3 regions of the Intrasporangium mesophilum genome follow, and region 1 is predicted to be linked to each of the others. Evidence: riboswitches for the same ligand, from Rfam matches in the RefSeq annotation. Region 1 holds a riboswitch; each other region holds the start of a gene.

The links. Region 1 has a riboswitch for cyclic di-AMP ahead of ACYVLP_RS01820 (C40 family peptidase). Riboswitches for the same ligand answer to the same signal wherever they lie in the genome.
Region 2: another riboswitch for cyclic di-AMP. It lies ahead of ACYVLP_RS07260 (C40 family peptidase); the one in region 1 lies ahead of ACYVLP_RS01820 (C40 family peptidase).
Region 3: another riboswitch for cyclic di-AMP. It lies ahead of ACYVLP_RS23080 (transglycosylase family protein); the one in region 1 lies ahead of ACYVLP_RS01820 (C40 family peptidase).

What each region holds. Positions count from the first base shown of each region.
Region 1 is NZ_BAAGRF010000003.1:103,620-106,884, reverse strand. It holds gene ACYVLP_RS01835 (ANTAR domain-containing protein) at 1-241, shown strand, start outside; gene ACYVLP_RS01830 (hypothetical protein) at 317-688, opposite strand; gene ACYVLP_RS01825 (cytochrome c biogenesis CcdA family protein) at 806-1,390, opposite strand; gene ACYVLP_RS01820 (C40 family peptidase) at 1,695-2,192, opposite strand; cyclic di-AMP (ydaO/yuaA leader) riboswitch at 2,238-2,416, opposite strand; gene ACYVLP_RS01815 (DUF1810 domain-containing protein) at 2,535-2,978, shown strand; gene ACYVLP_RS01810 (MFS transporter) at 3,072-3,265, opposite strand, start outside.
Region 2 is NZ_BAAGRF010000005.1:307,674-310,938, forward strand. It holds gene ACYVLP_RS07250 (MFS transporter) at 1-51, shown strand, start outside; gene ACYVLP_RS07255 (metal-dependent transcriptional regulator) at 80-775, shown strand; cyclic di-AMP (ydaO/yuaA leader) riboswitch at 1,073-1,234, shown strand; gene ACYVLP_RS07260 (C40 family peptidase) at 1,237-2,001, shown strand; gene ACYVLP_RS07265 (DsbA family oxidoreductase) at 2,110-2,793, shown strand; gene ACYVLP_RS07270 (carboxymuconolactone decarboxylase family protein) at 3,040-3,265, opposite strand, start outside.
Region 3 is NZ_BAAGRF010000031.1:60,083-63,347, reverse strand. It holds gene ACYVLP_RS23090 (hypothetical protein) at 230-439, opposite strand; tRNA gene ACYVLP_RS23085 (tRNA-Thr) at 693-765, opposite strand; gene ACYVLP_RS23080 (transglycosylase family protein) at 916-1,608, opposite strand; cyclic di-AMP (ydaO/yuaA leader) riboswitch at 1,634-1,744, opposite strand; gene ACYVLP_RS23075 (protein kinase domain-containing protein) at 2,058-3,265, opposite strand, start outside.

The sequences.
Region 1 (3,265 bases):
GCTCGCGCACCAGGTCCAGCTGCTTCGGAACCAGACGATGCATCTCGAGCGTGCGCTCGAGACCAGCCGCAGCATCGGTGCGGCCATCGGGATCGTGATGTCGACGGAGAAGGTCACCCGCGAGCGTGCCTTCGACATGCTCCGCACGGCCAGCCAGTGCCAGAACCGCAAGCTGCACCAGATCGCCGACGACGTGGTCGAGGTGGGGACTCTCGAGACGGAGGCGAAGATCCCGGCCTGAGCGCCAAGCACGCAGCCCGGATCGCTGCCTCAAAGGGCGGCCGGTCCGGGCTCCCTCGGCGCGCAGCGCGTGCAGTCAGTCGTCGCGCTCCCACGGGGCGTCCTCGCCCATCTTGGCGTAGTACTTCGCCAGGTGGCTCCTGACACGGTCTCGGTCGGAGTCGGGCAGGTCGACCCCGCCACGCGACCCTTGCATGACGGCCGCCGCCGCCATGACACCCCTCGGCACCGCCTGGAGGCGTCCGCCCACCACATCGCAGATGAGCAGCTTGTATGCCGTGAAGTTGTCCTTGTTGTCCGAGTCGTACCAGACGTGGGCAGACCGGTACTTCTCGTTCGGCTCGTCCGTGGCGTCCGCCCACTTCCGAACGCGCTTCTCCGCGGCGGCTCCGTCCCATCCGTGGTCGCGGTCGGCCAACGGCAGGTCCTGGAAGCTGGTCACACTCATCGTCCTCGGCTCCTTCACCTCGCGGTTCTGGGTCATCGGGCCGGTCCTGCGTGCTCCGGCAGGCCCGGCCGTAGGTGCCCATACCCGCCCGACGCGCATCCCAGCGACTCAGGTCTCTCACGACCGCTTCTGGCCAGTCAGCGCCGTCACACGAACAGGGTTGGGAGCCGAACGCTCAGCCGCAGCCAGCCCGACACCGGCCCAGACGCCACCCGAGCCGGACGCCTGCAGCGGCGACACCATCGCCAGGGCGGCCGAGAGAGTTGGCCCCACACATGGTGACCAGCCAAGGGCGAACACTCCCCCGAGAAGAGGCGCGCCGAGCAGTCCTGTTGGGGGAGACCACCCAAGCCTGCGTGAGCTCTGGAGCCGACCGCCATGGCCGACAAAAGCCGCAGCCATCACCAGGACCACGGTGCCAGAGAAGACCTCGACGCCTCTCGAAGGCAGCTCGATCGACGCCAGGCCCCGACCCATCGCCCACGCCCCGAAGACAAACACGGCCGTGAAGCCGAGAACGAAGAGCACCGCGCCCAGGACCGGGCTGCCGCCGCGGCGGCTGACTCCACCGTCTACCGCAACCCCGGCGACGTAGCCGAGGAACCCGGGCACGATGGGCAGGCCACAGGGCGATGCGAAAGACAACATGCCCGCGACCAGGCACAGGAACCCGGTTCCGATGACGTTGCCGTCCGTGAGCACGACGACGCCCTTTCCCGAAGTCGATGCGCGCTGCGCGCCTCATCGAGTGAGACGCGCATCCTTCCGGACCATGTCGGGAACGACCGAGCGCGACCTGAGCGTCGGGTAGGCAGAACTGGGGCGACCCGAGCGTCTGGTTGCAGACTGGCGCGGACCCTGGTTGCAGGGTCCGCGCCAGCTGTTGTCGACCGGGTTTGGGCGGCCAGCAGCCCGCAGCAGGTCAGAGCGTGCGGCAGGTCAGAGCCTGCTGCAGCTCAGAGCCCGCAGCGAGCCGGTGCCCGCCGAAGGGTCCGTGCCCGCTGGGTCAGCGGACGCGGCCCGCGACCCAGGCCGAGGTCCAGATCCGGGAGAGCTGGACCCGCTGGCCAGGACGGGGTGCGTGCCAGATCTTGCCGTAGCCGGCATACACACCGACGTGGTATGCGCGACCGGACCGCATGAAGAAGATCAGGTCACCCGGACGCACCGATGACTTGGCGATCCGCATCGTGGCCAGACGCTGCGCGTTGGCCGTGCGGGGGATGTTGCGGCCGAGCACCTTGTGGTACGCGTAGTAGACGAGGCCGGAGCAGTCGAAGGCCGACGGCCCCGACGCGCCCCAGCGGTACGGGTCGCCCTTCTGAGCGGCCGCGATCCGAAGGCCACGGGTGCCCAGGGTGAGCGTGGCCGTGGGCTGCATACGGACCGTCTGCGGGGCCGCCTTCGCGGGAGTTGCCGCAACCGCCGCGGTGGCGGGTCCGGACACAGAACCGCTGCTCATCCCGGCGATGAGGCCGGCGGCGAGCAGCGGGGTCATGAGCATCGAACGAGCAATCAGACTGCGTTTTTTTGTCGTCGTGGACATGGGTTGTTTTCCTTCCCACGCCTCCGAGGTGAGCTGTCGGGTTCGGGCGGAAGATGCCCGGCCGCTCTCGCGGCTTCACCCCAAGGACCAGTCCTCTGACGGGCCCACATGTGGGTCCCCCGCTCCTGCCCTGGTGAATCGACTGTGCTCCACCGGCGGGCAGGATTCGGCGTACCGGTGTTTCGCCCGAAGGATCCGGGCGAGCTACTGCGCCGTCGAGGGTAACAACACGATCTCGGATTATGGAAATCTGTGTGTTTGATGTGCGCCAAGTGGCCCCGATGGTGTAATGGACAAATCGTGACCGATGACCCGTTCGACCTGGCTCGGTTCGTCTCCGCGCAGGACCGCGGGGGCACCTACGCTCAGGCCCTCACCGAGCTCCGCGCCGGGAGCAAGCGGAGCCACTGGATGTGGTACGTCTTTCCGCAGGTTGCCGGGCTCGGGCAGAGCCCCACCTCCCGGCTGTATGCCGTGTCGGGCCTGCCCGAGGCACGCGCCTACCTCGCCCACCCGGTCCTCGGACCGCGCCTCACGGAGTGCGCCCGTGCGGTCGATGGACTCACGGCACGCGACGCGACGTCAGTGCTCGGCTCGATCGATGCCGTCAAGCTCCGCTCGTCGATGACACTCTTCGAGCGGGCAGCCGAAAACCCTGACACAGCAAGCCTTTTCGCCAGTGTCCTTGACCACTACTTCGCCGGCCGCCGCGACGACTGGACCCTGGGAATCCTCGGCTCCTGACGCAGCGCACCGCACCCGGCAACGCACCGAGCAGCCCCAGACTCTGCCGGCACCCTCCGCCGGCGCCGGCGGCTGAGCGGCATGTCGCGCCGGTCAGGTGGCGTGCGAGGAGGACGCATACGCACGGTCGACCTCGGTGAGCACCCGGCGATGCGGCCACCTGGCCGACAGCAGGGCGACGAGGGCGAGGCACACTGCGGCGCAGATCGTGACTCCGGCGTACGGGCTGGTGTGCTGCCCGACCCAGCCGGCGGCCAGGAACGAGAGACCGGCGGCCGCTATCGACA
Region 2 (3,265 bases), on a different contig from region 1:
TGGGTCCCTCGGCACGACCCGACCCGGAGCCCCGTTGCGGGTGCTCCCTGACGCCTGACGATTCTGAGAAGGTATGACCGTGACGGACCTGATCGACACCACCGAGATGTATCTCCGGACGATCTACGAGCTCGAGGAGGAGGGCATCGTGCCGCTCCGGGCCCGGATCGCTGAGCGCCTCGGCCACTCCGGCCCCACGGTCTCGCAGACCGTGGCCCGGATGGAGCGTGACGGCCTCGTGGCCGTGTCGGGAGACCGCCACCTGGAGCTGTCCGACCACGGCCGGCTGCTCGCGACGCGAGTCATGCGCAAGCACCGGTTGGCCGAGCGGCTGCTCGTGGACGTCATCGGGCTCGAGTGGGAGTACGCCCACGACGAGGCCTGTCGGTGGGAGCACGTCATGTCCGAGAAGGTCGAGCGCAAGATCCTCGGCCTCATCGGCGAGGGCCTGGAGTCGCCCTACGGCAACCCGATCCCCGGCCTCGAGGAGCTCGGCCTGCAGCAGGACGAGGACTTCCTCACGGGCCTCACCGCCCTGACGCTGGTGGTCACGGACCGGCCGGCGATCGTGACGATCCGCCGCATCGGCGAGCCGGTGCAGGTCGACCCCGAGGCGCTCGCGCTGCTGACCAGCGCCGGGGTGGTGCCGGGCGCTCGGGTCGAGGTGGTCCGTGACGGAGGCCGCGTCGTGGCTGTCCGCGAAGGCAGCGCGGCCGAGACGGCCGTGTCGCTCCCGGAGGATGTCGCGGTCCACGTCTACTGCCAGGCCGCCTGAGCGAGAAAGGTTCCTCGGGAGCCTCTCGCGGCGCCCTCGGGGGCCGTATGCCGGGTCGTCCGGGGGTGCTCTCACGGGTCCTCGGTCCGTGGCGGCGTCGTCACGTTATGTCCGGATCACAGCGGGTGAATTGTGGCGTTGTGGGCTAGATCGTCCGCATCAGTTCGTAAATCTTTTGACTTTCGTGAGCCACAGGGTGACAAGCCCTCCGGACTTGGGTACGGTGGGCGTCGCTTGCTCTCCCCGTCGGGCAAGTGTCTTGGGTCGAATCGCCTAGTCCTGCCATCGATCCGGGGCTCAGCACGAAACCGCATGGCAGGAGCGGGGGACCCACCTACCCGGGCGTCGTGAGACGTCCTTGGGGTGAAGCCCTCCAACGGACCAACCGGTCCGAGCGAAGGCCGGGCAGTACCTCCAGCCCGAACCCGACAGCTCACCTCGCAGGCGTCGAGAGGTCAAACGTGGCTCAGAACGTTCCCGGTCGCCACCGCGCACCCGGTCGATTCAACGCGATCTCCGAGCTCAAGATGATCGCCAAGGAGTCTGCTCAGCCAGCCGTGAAGGGTGCCGCGATCGTGGCGGCCTCGGGTGGCCTCGTCGCAACGTTCGCGAACCCCGCGAACGCAGCCGACGGTGCGAGCAGCGTCGTCGCAGCGCCCTCGGCCGTCGGTCCTCAGACCGGCACGCTGACGGCGTCGAATGCCTTGTCCTCCATCGGTTTTGCCAAGGTCAGCGTCAAGCCGGCCAACGTGAGGCCCGTCGTCATCGAGGACATCCAGGTCAAGCAGGCCCGCGCTGACGAGAAGGCCGCCAAGGTCGCCGCCGAGCGCCGCACCGAAGCTGCTCGTGCGAGCCGCTCGACGGCCCGCACCGCCCTGTCCAACCCGACGCAGAGCGCTTCCGGCATCGTCGGGATCGCGCAGTCGCTCTTCGGCATCCCCTACGTCTACGGCGGATCGAGCCCCTCGGGCTTCGACTGCTCCGGCTTCACGTCGTACGTCTACCGCCAGGCCGGCATCTCGATCCCCCGCACCGCCTCGCAGCAGCAGGCCGCCGCCACCCGGGTGAGCAACCCGCAGCCGGGCGACCTCGTCTTCTTCGGCTACCCGGCATACCACGTGGGCATCTACGTGAGCCCGGGCCGCATGATCGACGCGCAGCACTCCGGCACCACGATCGGCAACCACTCCATCTGGACGACCCCGTCCGGGTACGGCCGATTCTGATCTCCCCCTCCACATGCGCTCACGCCCTCACCGGGAACGGTGGGGGCGCAGTGCTTTTCGGGCCGGCGCGGTCCGGCGGCTCCCCGACGGCCATGGTTGACTGATCTGATGACCGACCAGCCTGCAGCCGAGTCCACGACACTCGTCGAGCTGGAGTTCTGGGCAGACCTCGTGTGCCCGTGGTCGTGGATCGCCAAGCGCCGCGTCGAGCACGCGATCGCCGCGTTCGAGCGCCCGCACGACGTCACGGTGCGGCTGCGCTCGTTCGAGCTCGACCCCGACCTGCCGGTGGGCGGCTCGGTGCCGGTGGCCGACCACCTCGGCGCCAAGCACGGCGGCGACGCGGATGCCGGGCGGCTGATGAACTCGCACGCGAGCGAGGTGGCGGTGGCCGACGACATCGTCTTCGACTGGGACCGGGCGGTCCGGGCCAACACCTTCGACGCGCACCGGCTGTGTGCACTCGCGGCCGAGCTGGGAGGTCCACACCTTCGCTCCGCCGCGACCGAGCGGTTCTTCGCGGCGCACTTCCGCGAGGGGCTGCCCATCGACGACCACGAGGTGCTGCAGCGCCTCGGCGCCGAGTGCGGGCTCGACGAGCGGCGGGTTGCAGCGGTCCTGGCATCGGACGAGTACGCCGACGACGTGCGCACCGACGAGGAGGTCGCGCGGTCGATGGGCGTCACGGCGACACCGTTCGTCCTGGCCAACGGGTATGCCCCGCTGTCGGGTGCGCGGGCCACGGACGACTACCTCGCCCTCCTGCGAGGCGTCGCGACCCAGACGATCTAGCCGGCATTACATAGGCTCGCTTCGCTCGCCGTGTTCGGCGCGCCTTGACGTCACGCCTTCCCTCCTCGACTGGCTCGCTGGCGCTCGCTTCGCTCGTCGGTCCAGGCGTGACGCGCGCCGAACCATTACATGGGCTCGCTCCGCTCGCCGTGTCCCGCGCGCCTTGACGTCACGCCTTCCCTCCTCGACTGGCTCGCTGGCGCTCGCTTCGCTCGTCGGTCCAGGCGTGACGCGCGCCGAACCACCTCAGGACAGCGTGTCGGCGGCCGGACGTCCGAAGGTGACGCCGTCGTTGACGGGCGCGGAGGCGGCGTCGCGCAGCTGCCGGTCGGGCTGCGGCCCGAGGGCGTCGTTGACCATGGAGAAGGCCCGGCGGAGCGCGACGAAGAGGGTGATCGCGAAGATCTGCTGGTCGTCGAACCCGGCTTCGCGCAGCGGCTCGAGGTCGGCGGCGGTCGTGTCGTTCGCGTCG
Region 3 (3,265 bases), on a different contig from region 1:
CCGCGAGCTCGCCGTCGTGCCACCCGGACAGGAGCCGCTTGCCGATGCCCCGTTCAGGTGGTCGCATCCTACGAATCCAACTCTGAACCTCGAGTTCCCACCACCGATCATGACGGTCGCGGTAGGTCGGCTCTGCGGGCGTGCGAGGTCGCATCGGCGTCGTACAGGTGAACGTGCTGAAGGCCGTTCGATCCTCAGACCCGGGTGCGCGCCACTCCAGGAGGCTCACTCAGGCGTGGCAGTGACGGGACTTTGCCGAGACGCTCATCGAGTGGCGCGCCCGGTCTGCCCGCTCCTGGCGGGTGAGGTCGGCGCCGATCATTCGGCCGTAGGCGGCAGCTGCAGCCTCTTCTGCCTCGTGATCGTCGGCATCACGCATCGCCGCAGTGTCATGCCTTCGCAGCAGCCTGCCGATCGTTTCCATGATGTCGTCCCCCATTGCGCAGTCGTCCGGTTGCCTACTGGCAACAACCCCGATCTTCGGAGTGTAGGCATAGCGCCTGGACGGTGTGAACGTTTCGCAGGTCACAGTTGTCCCCCCACCGAGGCGAGGTCTCCGACGACCAATCCACGTCGGCAACGGGCCAGGTTTGACTTTGGCGAAACAGTGGCACACGGAGTGGCATACAGCCTCTAGACGCGGAACCGCCCCCGGCGTACGTTTGTGCACGTCAGGGGCGGTTTTCGACCGGAGCTGGCGAGGGGACTCGAACCCCTAACCACCTGTTTACAAGACAGGTGCGCTACCGATTGCGCCACGCCAGCACGCCCTGAGCCACTCCGCCACCGTCGGGTCGGAGAGTGCTCGGGACGGGCGAAAGCGTAACGGAGCGAGACGGCATACGGAAAAGAAGGACGGCCCCGCGGGACCCAGGGGTTGGTCGCGCGAGGCCGTCCGGCTCAGTCTGCCACGCCCTACCGGGGCAGGCGGATGACCTGGCCGACGAAGATCAGGTTGGGGTTGTCGATCTTGTCGCGGTTCGCCGCGTAGATCTCCTTCCAGCCACCGTCGACGTCGTGCTTGACGGCGAGCTTGGACAGCGTGTCGCCCTTGCGCACGGTGATCTTGGAGCCGCTGGCGGCCACCGAGTAGGTGCGCTGCGAGCTCCCCGAGGCGGCATAGCTCTTCTTCTTGGTCACCTTCTTCTTGCTGCTGGTCCACTGCTTGGTCGTCCGCTCCGTCGAGCGGGACGACGAGCCGGCCGCGGACAGGCCGCTGGACGTCGCACCGCCGGACCGGGTGAGGCCGGCCCGGACGGAGCACACCGGCCACGCGCCGGGGCCCTGCGATGCAAGGACACGCTGCGCCACCGCGATCTGCTGCGCCTTGGTGGCCAGGTCCGCACGCGATGCGTACGCGCCCCCGCCGTAGCCACGCCAGGTCGACGACGAGAACTGCAAGCCGCCGTAGTAGCCGTTGCCGGTGTTGATGTGCCAGTTGCCGCCGGACTCGCACGCGGCAACGCGGTCCCAGACCGTCGAGGCCTTGGCCGCGCCTCCAGTGGCGACGCCCGCCACCACGGTGGCGGCACCTGCGATTCCGACTCCAGCAAGGCGCTGCTTCACCTTGATACGTTTGGCGGCAGCGTGCTTGGACAGGTACTGCATGGGTGATCCTTCCTGACGGCGCCTGCGGGGTTAGCTGTCGGGTTAGGGCGTCAGGTGCCCCGCCGCTCTCGCGACTTCACCCCAAGGCCGGATCTCGTCCTCTTGGCATCACTCACCGGCCGCACTGGGTCCCCCGTCCTCGCCCGGCCCGCGGTTGCGGGCGACGTCCCTGGCTGGCGAGGCTCGGCGCGCTCAGGGACCGGATTTCTGGGTTCCATCTGAAATTGTGCGACGTGCCGTGTGGAGCCGGACGCGACGAAGCGGCCCGGGGAAATGAAATGTCAAAGCCCCGTTCCCGGCCCTAGAGTCGGTAGCCGCCGTGGCACCGACGGTACGTGAGCAAGCCCCTCGACACAAGCACATCCGAGATCGTTTTGTGACCTGGACTTGACCTGTGCTTTACCTGTGTTCTGCTAGGGACCGGAGGAGCTGCTCCGGCCATCCCAAGCTCAGCCCCCAAAAGGGTTGCTGCTCAACGGATTCCAGAACAACGCGGCGCCACGGTTGAGGGCGAGCACGGCGGCCACGATGCCGAGGCTGAAGAGCGCCGCAGCGGCGAGCTGCATCGGCAGCCCGACCGGCACGACCCGCCGCGCGATCGACCGGGACCCGCGCCGCAGCGACGCGCCACCCGGCCCCCACCATGCCATGACCAGCCCCAGCGCCCCGCCGATCGCAAGCGTGATCGGGGCGCCCGGACCGAGCCCGTCGCCCCTCGTGCCGGCGAGCAGCAGCGCCGTCGCAAAGACGCCGGCGAGGGCAGCGCCGAGGGGCAGCAGAAGTCCGACGACGGTCGCGATCGCGCCCACCACCAGGTGCAGCGGGCTGGCCACGACCGCGTAGGGGAGGTCGCTGCGACGCCGGCCGTAGTTGTAGCGCCTCAGCACGAGCGCGGTCACCGACCGGTCCGTCGCCCGCGCCAGCACCGACCACACCACGAACGCCACGACGGCGATGCCGGGCCACGCCATGAGGGTGCCCAGCCAGGCGATCGCCGCGGCTCCCAGCAGCCCCGTGCGCATCGGCATCCCGATCCGCGGATCGCCTTCGCGCGCAACGACATCGCCATCCTCGGACTCGCCATCGTCCGGGTCTTCGTCAGGCCAGAAGCCTTCCGCCGCTGGCGGTTGCCCGCCTCGCACATAGCGCTCGTCGAAGGACTCGGCTCCGTCCCACTGCTCGTCGACCTCAGGCTCGTCATCCCAACCCCGTTGGTATGCCGCATCGCTCGGCTCGGCCTGCCGGGGTCCCGTCGGCGGTGGTGCCCATCGCGCATCGTCCGGCCCCTCGGGCACCACCGGGTAGCGCGCGGTCGTGCGCTCCTGCACGACCTGCGTCGCTCCCGGCGCGATCGGCGTCGACCGGCCGTCCCAGTCGCCCGGGGACGGGGTGGGGACCGTCGCAGCGCGCCCAGCCGCATACTGCTCGATCGCAGCGATGACCTGGTTTGCATGCGGTCGGCGGGCTGGGTTGGGAGACAATGACGCTCGCAGCAACGGCACCAGACGTGGGTCTACCCCGTCGAGGTCCACGTCACCCGCGCGGACGCGCGTCAGCACGGCGTCCATGCGCGCGCGACCGAACGGCGGACGGCCAGACGCGGCGTAGGTGATCGTCGCCGCCCAGCCCCACCAGTCGGTGGCGTCGGTGATCTCGG